Regions from separate parts of the Thauera sp. ZXT1-4 genome, predicted to be linked through region 2. Evidence: predicted binding sites of a transcription regulator. Region 2 holds the regulator's gene; each other region holds the start of a gene.

Region 1 (4,092 bases), on a different contig from region 2:
CCCACCACCTGTGCCTCCACGGCGCTGATGCCACCGCTCTCGGTGTTGGCGATCAGCACCAGCGAAGCGCCGATCTCCAGTCCCAGGTTCTGCGCCAATCCACGCCCCACGACTGCAGTGTTCGGTTCGCCCGGCGCCAGGTTGCGCCCCTGCGGAAAGCGCAGCCCCGATTGCATGCCTGCTTCCGCCTGCGGATCGACCCCCTCGCCGATGAAGGACAGCGTGACTTCACCCGAACTCGCCAGCCCCGCGAGCAGCAGGCGCGGCGCAGTGAACCGGTAGCCCTTCACCGCCTGCAGTGCAGCATGCTCGGCCTCGCCCTGCGGCGGCAGCAGATAGGCGTAGGGGTCGGCGCGGCCGTTCTCCAGAAAGCCGGGCTTCATCAGCTGCAGATGCCCGAGCTGGGACTCGATCGTGTTGTCGCGTCCGAAGCGCAGGTTCCAGTCGATGAACCCCGCTGCCAGCACCATGGCGACTACGCCGAAGGCAATTGCCGTAAGGGCGGCGCGGCTGCGGTGGATCTGGCGGGTGATGTTGCGCCAGGCGGATTGCAAGGATGAGGTAATCAAGGTTCTCAAGGGAGAATGATTCGCTTCTGGAGTCTAGCGACAATTATCTGCCTGGCCTATCGTCTGTGGACAAAAAAGCCGCACCACGTGGGGTGCGGCTTTCTGCCAAGCTGAAACTGCGACTTATTTCCTGCGGCGCGTCACACCCAAGCCCAGAAGGCCCAGCCCGACGAGTGCGAGGGAGAAAGGCTCCGGAACGTTGAAGCGAACGCTGGAGTCGAGCGTCGTCTGCCGCGCGAAGACGGTACCGTACTGTTCCGTCGTGAATGCAGCCAGCTGTTGCTCTTCAGGAATGGGCGGATTCACGTTGGTGTCCAACGAGAAAGTGATCCGTTGATCAATGTTCGCGAGGAACAGATCACCCCAGGAGGTGCCGCCACCGGACGGTTCGCCGCTCGCCCAGTTCCAGAAATCTTTGACGAATGTATCGCCGAGCTCATCCGAATCGCCGTCCTGGTCGAAATCGAAGCTCACTAGACCGAAAAGGTCCAGGTTTGCTGCATTCAGAGCCGAACCGTCGATATCGACGCGGAGCACTTGCTTGCCATTATTCGCGTCAGCAGAGGTGTAGAAAATATCGAAGTAGCCGGTGCTGAAGCTCGGGCCGACCCCTGTAAGGGTGCCTTCCAGGTAATAATCGAACACCAGCCCCCAGCCGTTTTGCTGTCGGAAGCCCTCGATGTCGTTGCCGGGCGCCGCATTGTCGATGTCAAGGGGGTTCAGCGAGTCGATATTCCGCTGGCCAACGGTGGCTGCGTCGCTGAAGGATACCTGTCCGGTCGGCGTGGCGATGTTGTTGTAGGTGCCGCTCGTGATCCCGTAGCCGTTCAGGACGCTCTGGATGTTCGTGTCGATGATCGTCGAGCCGGCAGTCAGGCCGGTGTAGATCGATGTCGCCAAGGTGCCAGTGATTCCCAGTTCGTAGAACGAGTGAGTCACCCCGTCACCGAAAGCGTTGTTGCCGGTGTTGATCTGAACGCACTGATAGTCTGCGAGTGGATCTCCGGTGGAAGGGCACGACGGCGCGGCGTTTGCAGTGCCAGCAACAAGAGTGCTTGCTGCAAGGGCGATTAGGGTCTTGTTCATGTGTGTCTCCCGGTGAGGAAGTGGTGATCGTTCGGCAGTTTTTGAAAAGCACGAACCGTGCCACTCGCGTTCCATCCTTTTCTTTTTGCGTAAGGTGCTGAAATATAGGTAATTGTTAGGTGGATGCAAATTGGCGCTTACGAGTTCGATAGGTCGGTGTAAAAAAAACCGACACTCTCAGCGCGTAGCGATTTCAGCATCTGCGGGCGCAAATGCGCATAATGCGTCCGAGAAACTCAACATTCGGGTGCTGCAATGAATGCTGGCTTCAGTTCCCTTTCTGCCTTCTCGCGAAACATCGGCTGGGTCTCGTCTGCTGAGCAGCTTGCGCTCGGCGGCGCTCGCATCGCCATCGCTGGCCTGGGCGGGGTTGGGGGCGCGCATCTGCTGACGCTTGCGCGGCTGGGGATCGGCGCCTTTCATGTCTCGGACTTCGATCGTTTCGAGGTGCACAACTTCAACCGCCAGGCGGGCGCGTTCATGTCCACGCTCGATCAGCCCAAGGTCGAGGTGCTGGCGCGCATGGCGGCGGACATCAACCCCGAGGCGGACATCCGGACCTTTCCGGCGGGCGTCACCCAGGACAACGTGGACGCCTTTCTCGATGGGGTGGATGTCTATGTGGACGGGATCGACTTCTTCGCCATGGATGCGCGGCGCATGCTCTTTCACGCCTGTGCGGAGCGGGGCATTCCGGCGCTGACGGCGGCGCCGCTGGGTATTGGCGTGGCGCTGCTGTACTTCAAGCCGGGCGGGATGAGCTTCGAGGAGTATTTCTGCCTCGAGGGGCAGAGCCGGCAGGAACAGTTTGCGCGCCTGATGGCGGGGCTCTCGCCGGCGATGCTGCAGCGGACCTATCTGGTGGCGCCGGAAGCAGTGAACTTTGGCGAGCAGCGCGGGCCGTCCACCGGGATGGCCTGCGAACTGTGCGCGGGGGTGATGGGGACGGCGGTGCTCAAGGTGTTGTTGAAGCGCGGACTGCTGCGGCCGGCGCCCTGGGGCATGCACTTCGATGCCTACCGGCAGAAGCTGCGCTTCACCTGGCGTCCACTCGGCAATCGCAATCCGTTGCAGAAGCTACTGCTGGCCTTCATCCGACCGCGCCTGCACATGAAGTGAGGCGCAACGAAAAAGCCGCTCCGGAGAGCGGCTTTTTTGGGCCCGTTTTGTGGCTCGCGCGCCGGGTCTGAACGACCCGGTTGCGCCTCAGGAGGCCTTGCGACGACGCAGGCTGGCGCCAACGCCCAGCAGACCCATACCAAGCAGTGCAAGCGTGCCAGGCTCGGGCACCGGCAGCGGGCGGGCGCTGATCGCGAAACCGAAGCGCTCGGTGGTGAGACCGCCTTCAGCAGTGCGGAAGCCGAAGCAGCCATTGGACAGGCCGAGTGCCGAGCACTCACCGTTCGTCAGGTTGCCGATGCCGATGCTGTCAACCGATCCATCCGAGTTCAGTGACAGCACGCTGACGAAGTACGTGAAGCCATCGTAGTTGAAGAACTGGTTCACGATGCTCAGGTTCTGATAGCCGAAGAGGTCGGGACAGCCACCCGGGTACGCTGCTGCAGGAGTGCCGTCGGCGCAGAGTCCGCCAATACCGCCTGCGTTCGGTGTTTCGCTGAACTTGAACACGAACTGCAGATCCGGACCTCGCTCGGTCGGGCCGCCGCTCGGCAGAACCGGCGTCAGGCTGAGTGTGTCCAGGATCGTTGCACCGGTGAGGGTGGCGAGGGTTGAACTCAGTGGGTTGTTCCAGTGCGAGATCGAAATGCCCTTCGCGATTTCGCTGCCCGCCAGTGTTCCGTCTTCGTCGGTGGTGACCTCACCGGTGGCCGGGCCGCCGCCGGTGAGGGTTTCCGGGCTCTCGCTGAAGTCGCCGATGGTCAGCGCGCTGCGCGTTCCGTCGGTGAAACTGCCACCCGCCGTGCCCCAGGAGAGCTCCGATGCAAGTTCGGTGGTCGTGCCGCCACCGCTATCCCAGGTCGCAGAGCCCGCCACGAAGACCGCATTGGTCGAGTAGGACCACTGCGTCACCATCGCGGCGCTCGCGCTGCCGGCGAAGGCGCCCAATGCGGCGACCAGAGCGATGGCCATCGGCTTCATCGTGCGTTTGGTGATTGTGTTCGCTTTCATTTTCCTTCTCCTTCGCGGAACGGATGCCTGTGCAATCCTTGCGAAGGACAAAGCATTTCGCGTGCCAGGGTCTTCTTGTGCTCGCTCGATTTCTTTTTTCTTTTCTGGATATAAAGCGTAAGGCTATGAAAGTAATAGGAAAAAAGATGCAATAAGCAAGAGGGGCATTGCTCTGATGACGTCTGTGTTTCTGATTTTCGGCGTCGAAATCGGGTGATTGTCAAAAATTCCGACACTCCGAGCGGGGCAAGAGGGCGCGGCTCACACCATGTTGTCGCGGTGGATCAGCTCGGGCTCGTCGATGTAG
Region 2 (4,092 bases):
CGCAAGCTCGCCTCGCATGGCGAGCACGACGAGATCCAGGCCGTGATCGCGCGCATGGGCGAACTCGGCCTGCAGTCCGACAGCCGCTATGCCGAAGCCTTCGTGCGCGGCAAGTCGGCCCGCTTCGGCGAGACACGGCTGCGCAGGGAGCTCACACTGCGCGGAATCGACCGTGATCTGATCGACGCTGCGCTCGCGACCGAGTGCGTAGAATCGGAGCTCGACCGTGCTCGCAGCGTGCTGCGCGGCCGATTTTCCACGCCGCCCAGCGAGACCCGTGAATGGGCCCGCCAGGCGCGCTTCCTGCAAACCCGGGGCTTTGCACCCGAACTGATCCGCAAGCTGCTGAAAGAGCCCCACGATGAGTCTGCTTAAGGTCGCAGGACTGCAAAAGCGCTACAAGGCGCGCACCGTGGTGCACGACGTTGGCTTCGAGGTCGGCTCGGGCGAGGTGGTCGGCCTGCTCGGACCCAACGGCGCAGGCAAGACCACCTGCTTCTACATGATCGTCGGCCTCGTGCGCGCAGACGGCGGGCAGATCACCCTGGACGGGAAGGATCTGACCCATCTGCCGATCCACGCCCGCGCACGCCTGGGCCTTTCCTACCTGCCGCAGGAGATGAGCGTCTTCCGCAAACTCACCGTGGCCGAGAACATCCAGGCGGTGCTCGAGTTGCAGGGGCTGGACAAGCGCAATGTCAGCGAGCGGCTCGAAGAGCTGCTGATCGAACTCGGCATCCACCACCTGCGCGACAGCACCGCGATCTCGCTGTCGGGCGGCGAGCGCCGCCGCTGCGAGATCGCCCGTGCGCTGGCCACCGATCCGCGCCTGATCCTGCTCGACGAACCCTTCGCCGGCGTGGACCCGATCGCGGTCATCGACATCCAGAAGATCATCCGCTTCCTGAAGGAGCGCGGCATCGGCGTGCTGATCACCGACCACAACGTACGCGAGACGCTCGGTATCTGCGATCGCGCCTACATCATCAGCGAAGGCCGTGTGCTCGCCAGTGGCGCACCGACCGAGATCATCGAGAACGAGCAGGTGCGCCAGGTCTACCTTGGCGAGCACTTCCGGCTCTGACTGCGCGCCCCTCCTCACGCCATGAAGCCCAGTCTCCAGCTCAAGCTCTCGCAGCACCTCACACTGACGCCGCAACTGCAGCAGTCGATCAAGCTGCTGCAGCTATCGACGATCGAGCTGAATCAGGAGATCGAGCGCTTCCTGCTGGACAACCCGATGCTCGAGCGCGAGGAGGGCGAAGGCGAGTTCCTGCCCGCCGCCGCAAGCACGCCCAGCGAACAATCCCACCAGGAAGCGCCGCAGGGCGAAGGCCCCGCCGAGTCCGGCAGCGAGGCCCTGCAGCATGAAGGCGGAGAGGGCAGCAGCGAGGATGAAGGCATCGACTGGTCCAGCGTGGGCACCGGGGCCTCCAGCCGCAGCGAGGACGATGAGGACGTCGATTATCAAGAGTTTCAGGCCGCCGGCATCGCGCTGCGCGACCACCTCGATCAGCAGATCGCCCTGTCGCCGCTGTCGGATCACGACCGCGCACTGGTGCGATTCATCGTCGAGGCGCTGGACGATGACGGCTATCTGCATCAGCCGCTCGAGGAACTGCTCGAACTGCTGCCGCCCGAATCGGGCATCGAACTCGAAGACCTGAGCATTGCCCTGCACCACGTGCAAAACCTCGAACCAGCGGGCATCGGCGCGCGCTCGCCGCAGGAGTGTCTTGCGCTGCAGTTGCGCACACTGCCCGAGTGCGCGACGCGAGCACTCGCCCTCGAGGTCGCCACCAAGCACCTGGAACTGCTCGCCGAACGCAACTTCGCCAAACTGAAGAAGCTCACCGGCTCGGACGACGAAGCGCTGCGCGCAGCGCACGCACTGATCTGCAGCCTCGACCCGCACCCCGGCTCGCGCTATTCCACCAGCGAGACGCGCTATGTGCTGCCCGACGTGGTCGTACGCAAGGTGCGCGGGCGCTGGTCGGTCAGTCTCAACCAGGACGCCATGCCGCGCCTGCGCATCAACCGCCTGTACGCCAGCCTGCTGCAGCAGAACCGCGCCCAGGGCGGCGGACTGGGCGGCCAGCTGCAGGAGGCACGCTGGCTGATCCGCAACGTGCAGCAACGCTTCGACACCATCCTCCGCGTTTCCCAGGCCATCGTTGACCAGCAGCGGCAGTTCTTCGATCATGGCCCTGTGGCCATGCGCCCGCTCACGCTGCGGGAGATCGCCGACCAGCTTGAACTGCACGAGTCGACCATTTCGCGCGTGACCACGCAAAAGTACATGGCGACACCGCGCGGCGTATTCGAGCTCAAGTATTTCTTCGGCAGTCATGTCGCCACCGACACCGGTGGGGCGGCCTCTTCCACGGCGATTCGCGCGCTGATTCGCCAGTTGGTGGAAGCCGAAGACAGCAAGAAACCGCTGTCCGACGCCAAGATTGCCGAGATTCTAGGCCAGCAGGGTATCGTGGTCGCACGGCGCACCATCGCCAAGTATCGCGAATCCCTCAATATCCCGCCGGTCAGCATGCGCAAATCCATCTGACAACCACAGGAGTCACCATGAATCTCAACATCACCGGGCATCATGTCGAAGTTACCCCGGCCATCCGCGACTACGTCACCTCCAAGCTCGATCGCGTCATCCGCCACTTCGACAACGTCACCAGCGTTGCGGTAATCCTCTCCGTCGAGAAGCTCAAGCAGAAGGCCGAAGTGACCCTGCACGTGCGCGGCAAGGACATCTTCGTTGAAAGCGACGATGCCGACCTGTACGCCGCCATCGACTCGATGACCGACAAGCTCGACCGCCAGGTGCAGAAATACAAGCAGAAGATGGCCGAGCACAACCACGAGTCGCTGAAGCACCAGACCCCCGAGGACTGAGCCTTTCGTTACAGCCCCATGACCGGGGCGCGGTTGTGGTTATAATGCGCGCGTTTTGACCACGCCTGCGGCGCCCGCCCCGGAACGACAGTCGCCCCGGCGACCTGGAAGACCGGGGCGTCGTGTTTGCACACCTGCGAATGAGCCTGATATCCCAACTCCTGCCACTTCCCAATGTGGTGGTCGACCTCGACGCCAGCAGCAAGAAGCGCGTCTTCGAGCAGGCCGGCCTGCTTTTCGAGAACAACCAGGGCATCGGTCGCAGCACCGTTTTCGACAGCCTGTTCACCCGCGAACGCCTGGGCTCCACCGGCCTCGGGCAGGGCATCGCGATCCCGCACGGCCGCATCAAGGGTCTCAAGGATGCAGCGGGCGCCTTCCTGCGCCTGGCCACGCCAGTCCAGTTCGATGCGCCGGACGGTCGCCCGGTCAGCATGCTGTTCGTACTGCTCGTGCCCGAACAGGCCAACGAGACACATCTGCAGTTGCTCTCCGAGCTTGCGCAGATGTTCAGCGATCGCGCATTCCGCGAAGCACTGCTGAATGCGCCGGATGCGGCACACATCCACCAGATGTTCATGAACTGGGGCGCCCATGCGGCAGACCAGCCTGACCCGGCTGTATGAGACCCATCGCGACAGCCTCAGCCTGATCCACGTCAGCGGGCCGCTCGAGGCCCGCCTCAGCGTGGGCGAAGAGCGCATCTGGCCGGCCGATCTGGTCGGCCACCTCAATCTGATCCACCCCACCCGACTGCAGGTGCTCGGCAGCGCCGAACTGGCCTGGGCGCAACGCCACTCCAACGAGAAGGTCGCTCACCATCTCAACGAGATCCTGTCGGCGCACCCGCCAGCCATCATCGTCGCCGACGGCTGCGAGGTGCCCAACATCCTGCACGGCATCTGCGAGGCCCACGACGTAGCGCTGTTCACCGCGCGCCACCCTTCGGCAGGCGTGATCGACCAGCTCCGCCTCTATCTCTCGCGCGAGCTCGCCGAGAAGGTCTCGCTCCATGGCGTGTTCATGGATGTGCTGGGGCTCGGCGTACTGATCACCGGCGACTCCGGGGCCGGCAAATCCGAGCTCGGCCTGGAGCTCATCTCGCGCGGCCACGGCCTCGTCGCGGACGACGTGGTCGAATTCTCGCGCATCGCGCCCACTGTACTCGAGGGGCGAAGCCCCGAGATG
Region 3 (4,092 bases), on a different contig from region 2:
AGGGGTTGGCATGGGCGCGTCCGAGGGATTCTTTCGATCAGAAGCAAGATACGCGCCAGATGTGGATCATCGCAGACCCGAGATCTCCCGGCGCAGGGCCTCGATGTTGCGTTTGTGGAGCTCGACCTTGTCCTTGAAGGGCTGCAGGCGATCGAGCACCTTCTGGTAGTTGCGCTCGTCGCCCGTTCGGATTGACTCCTGTTCGGCGAGCGCCTGCTCGGCTTCGGCGAGGGACTTTTCCTCGTGCTCGAGTTCGCCCGCGAGAACCTTGCGGCGTGCGTCGTCACGGTTGCGCTGATCGTCGGGGCTTACGCGCGGAAAACTTCCGGGTGTCGCCGCCGCAGGCGTGCCCTTTGGCGTGCTCGCTGCCGGGCTGCGCGGGGGCGCGGGGATGGTCGACACCGCCTGGTCTGACTCGAGGCGTACACAGCCGCGTCCGAGCGAGCGGTCGTTGGTGTAGGTCACTCGTCCGTCGGGGTCGGTGCACTTGTAGATGTCGGCCCATGCAGACGGGGCGAGGCCGGCAAGCAGGATCAGGGGAAGGAGTTTCGATGGATGCATGCGCGTGTCCTGGGGGCCGCTTCCGTGGCGAATGCACGGTCGTGCGCCCTTGCCCTTGCGGAATGAAGCCTGATTAGACTCCAGAAAAAAAGGACGGGCAATGCCCGTCCTTTCCTGACTGCGCAGTAAGCCCTGGATTACAGGCTGTAGTACATGTCGAATTCCACCGGGTGAGTGGTGATGCGCATGCGGTCGACCTCTTCCTGCTTGAGTGCGATGTAGGCGTCGATGAAGTCGTTGGAGAACACGCCGCCACGGGTCAGGAATTCGCGATCCTTGTCGAGATACTCCAGCGCCTGCTCGAGGCTGGTGCACACGGTCGGGATCAGCGCATCCTCTTCCGGCGGCAGGTCGTACAGGTTCTTGTCGGCCGGGTCGCCCGGGTGGATCTTGTTCTGGATGCCGTCCAGACCCGCCATCATCAGCGCGGCGAAGCACAGGTAGGGGTTGGCCAGGGGATCCGGGAAGCGTGCTTCGATGCGGCGGCCCTTCGGGTTGGCAGTGTAGGGGATGCGGATCGAGGCCGAGCGGTTGCGTGCCGAGTAGGCCAGCTTGGTCGGGGCCTCATAGTGCGGCACCAGGCGCTTGTAAGAGTTGGTGCCTGGGTTGGTGATGGCGTTGAGCGCACGGGCATGCTTGATGATGCCGCCGATGTAGTACAGGGCCATCTCGGACAGGCCGGCGTAGCCGTTACCTGCGAACAGGTTCTGGCCGTCCTTCCAGATCGACTGGTGCACGTGCATGCCGGAGCCGTTGTCGCCGACGATGGGCTTGGGCATGAAGGTGGCGGTCTTGCCGTACTGGTGTGCAACGTTGTGCACGATGTACTTCAGGACCTGGGTCCAGTCGGCGCGCTTGGTCAGCGTGCTGAACTTGGTGCCGATCTCGCACTGGCCGGCGTTGGCCACCTCGTGGTGGTGCACCTCGACCGGCACGCCGCAGGCCTCGAGTGCGAGGCACATGGCGGCGCGCACATCGTTCAGGCTGTCGACCGGCGGGACCGGGAAGTAGCCGCCCTTGACGCGCGGACGGTGGCCGGTGTTGCCGCCCTCGAACTTGTCGGCGGTGGACCAGGCGGCCTCTTCCGAGATGATCTTGCTGTACACGCCCGACATGTCCACCGACCACTCGACCGAGTCGAAGATGAAGAACTCGGGTTCCGGGCCGAAGAAAGCGGTGTCGCCGATGCCCGTGCTCTTCAGGTAGGCCTCGGCGCGCTTGGCGATCGAGCGCGGGTCGCGGTCGTAGCCCTTGCCGTCGGACGGTTCGATGACGTCGCAGGTGATGACCAGCGTGGTCTCGTCGAAGAAGGGGTCGATGTAGGCGGACGAGGGCTCGGGCATCAGCACCATGTCCGAAGCCTGGATGCCTTTCCAGCCCGCGATCGACGAGCCGTCGAAGGGATGGCCGTGCTCGAAGTGCTCTTCTTCGAAAGCGGACACGGGCAGGCCGACGTGCTGCTCCTTGCCGCGGGTATCGGTAAAGCGCAGGTCCACGAAGCGCACTTCGTTTTCCTGGATCAGCTTCATGACGTCTTGGGCGTTCATTTTCACTCCTGGTGAGATGAGGCGATGCGGGTGTTGAGCGGGTGGAGCAGCGGCCGCAAGAGGTCGAGGTCGTTGCACCGGATGTCTGTGCAAGGCACTAAGCAGTAAGCGTGCCAAGTTTCGCAGATGCGCGAATCATTGTGCCATAAGGGGCGATGCCCGAAAGCGGTGCCTGAGTCCGCCTGATTCTGCACCCAGGTGGTGCGGCGCGGGGTTGGTATGCACCGTCATGGTGCAAGGGTGTGGAATACACGGATGCTCCGAAAGCGGGGGTAGGCCCTGAGCCAGTGTGCGATGCGCTGTTGCAGTGCATCGAGTTCCAGGCCGGCGGGGGCCGAAGACAGGAAGAGTTCAACCTCGACGCGCTGGCCGAGGTAGTGGATCTGCACGCGCGAGGGCGGGGGCAAGTCCGCGCCGAGCAGTGTGCGCATGCTGGCGACGATCTCTGCACGTTCGGGTAGTGGGCCCGGCGGCACGACCTGCAGGTCGCCGTCGTCTTCCGGATCGATGTGAACCAGCACGTCGCGCACCTCGGGGTGTGCAGTGCGAACGCGCATGTAAACCGCGTCGGAGATGCGGTGCCCCTCGGATACCGTGATGCGTGGATCGACCTGCACATGGGCATCGCAAAGCACGCGGTCGGCCATGCGCCGGGTGCGCATGTCGTGCAGCCCGATGACGCCCGGCGTGTCCTCGATCGTCTTGCGCAGACGCTGGAGTTCCTCCTCGGGGAGTCCCGTGTCGATCAGCTCGCCGACCGCCTTCCAGGCCAGCTTCAGCCCCATGTGCAGGATCAGGAAACCGACCACTGCCGCCGCGAGCGGCTCCAGAAAGGGGTAGCCCGCCAGGCTGCCGCCGATGCCCGCCGCCACCACCAGTGAGGAGGCAGCGTCCGAGCGCGCGTGCCAGGCGTTGGCCTCGAGTACGGGCGCGCGCAGGCGGCGTGCGGCCGAGAGCGTGAATCGGAACAGCCCCTCTTTGGCGAACAGGGTGATCAGCGCCATGATCAGTGCAGCCGGATGCAGCTCCGGCAATGCGTCCATGTGCTGCAGGCGCACGCCCGAACTCCACAGGAAGCCGATGCCCACCCCCGCGAGCACCGCGCCCAGCACGAGCGTGGTCGCGGTCTCGATGCGGCCGTGTCCATAGGGATGGTCCGTGTCGGCCGGGTCGGCGCCCTTGCGCCCTGCCACCAGCACGAGCAGGTCGGTGACCAGGTCGGACAGCGTGTGCGCCGCGTCTGCCACCAGGCTGAAGGCATTGGCGAACAGGCCGATGATGACCTGCCCCACGGCCAGGGCCGCGTTGGTGATGATGGCGACCAGGGTGGTGCGCTGGATGCCTTTTCCGCGCGCGCCGTCATCATGCTGGAGTTCGCGGGCTGTGGCGGTGCCGGAGGGTCTTTGGGGGGCGTGTGAGGGGTGCATGGGGGTGGCGCGGCGGACGCGCTATACTTCGGCCGACCTACATTTTAGACGGATGTTCGCATGGGAACCCTGTCGGACTTGTTGTCCCTTGCGCACGCACGTGCGGAAAACCTCGGGCTGCCGTACCCGGGTGCGCTGACGCCCGCTGAAACCTGGCAGGTGATGCAGCTCGCCCCCGGCGCCAAGCTGGTGGATGTGCGCACGCGCGCCGAACTCGATTGGGTCGGCCGGGTGCCGGGTGCGGTGGAGATCGAGTGGAAGTCCTATCCCTCGATGCAGGAAAATCCCAACTTCCTGGCCCAGCTCAAGCATCAGGTCGATCCCGAGGCGCTGGTGCTGTTCATCTGCCGCTCCGGCGTGCGCTCGGATTCGGCTGCGCGCCTCGCTACCTCGGCGGGCTATGCCAACTGCTACAACGTCCTCGAAGGCTTCGAGGGCGACAAAGACGCCAACAACCAGCGCAACCGCACTGGTGGCTGGCGCCATGCCGGCCTGCCTTGGTATCAGGGCTGAGCTGCAACAACTCCTTACCCGGCCCTGCGCGGCCCGGCCGAACC

What was found. The regulator sigma-54, encoded in region 2, starts transcription at its own class of promoters, with help from an activator protein. The targets are predictions, from matches to a motif close to TGGCACGCTTNCTGCTNA.
Region 1: a site for sigma-54 is predicted at 1,701-1,718, ahead of ACUH78_RS14605 (PEP-CTERM sorting domain-containing protein). Genes of this name have one in related genera too.
Region 3: a site for sigma-54 is predicted at 2,207-2,224, ahead of glnA (type I glutamate--ammonia ligase). Genes of this name have one in related genera too.

Annotation. Positions count from the first base shown of each region.
Region 1 covers NZ_JBQWSN020000022.1:23,713-27,804, reverse strand. Annotated here, with positions in the region: gene ACUH78_RS14610 (ABC transporter permease) at 1-569, opposite strand, end outside; gene ACUH78_RS14605 (PEP-CTERM sorting domain-containing protein) at 693-1,655, opposite strand; gene ACUH78_RS14600 (ThiF family adenylyltransferase) at 1,911-2,774, shown strand; gene ACUH78_RS14595 (THxN family PEP-CTERM protein) at 2,862-3,785, opposite strand; gene proB (glutamate 5-kinase) at 4,047-4,092, opposite strand, start outside.
Region 2 covers NZ_JBQWSN020000006.1:147,863-151,954, reverse strand. Annotated here, with positions in the region: gene ACUH78_RS07315 (regulatory protein RecX) at 1-375, shown strand, start outside; gene lptB (LPS export ABC transporter ATP-binding protein) at 362-1,084, shown strand; gene ACUH78_RS07305 (RNA polymerase factor sigma-54) at 1,106-2,563, shown strand; gene hpf (ribosome hibernation-promoting factor, HPF/YfiA family) at 2,581-2,904, shown strand; gene ptsN (PTS IIA-like nitrogen regulatory protein PtsN) at 3,045-3,530, shown strand; gene hprK (HPr(Ser) kinase/phosphatase) at 3,499-4,092, shown strand, end outside.
Region 3 covers NZ_JBQWSN020000034.1:13,734-17,825, forward strand. Annotated here, with positions in the region: gene glnL (nitrogen regulation protein NR(II)) at 1-12, opposite strand, end outside; gene ACUH78_RS17030 (DUF4124 domain-containing protein) at 67-561, opposite strand; gene glnA (type I glutamate--ammonia ligase) at 699-2,108, opposite strand; gene ACUH78_RS17040 (cation diffusion facilitator family transporter) at 2,336-3,535, opposite strand; gene ACUH78_RS17045 (rhodanese-like domain-containing protein) at 3,596-4,048, shown strand.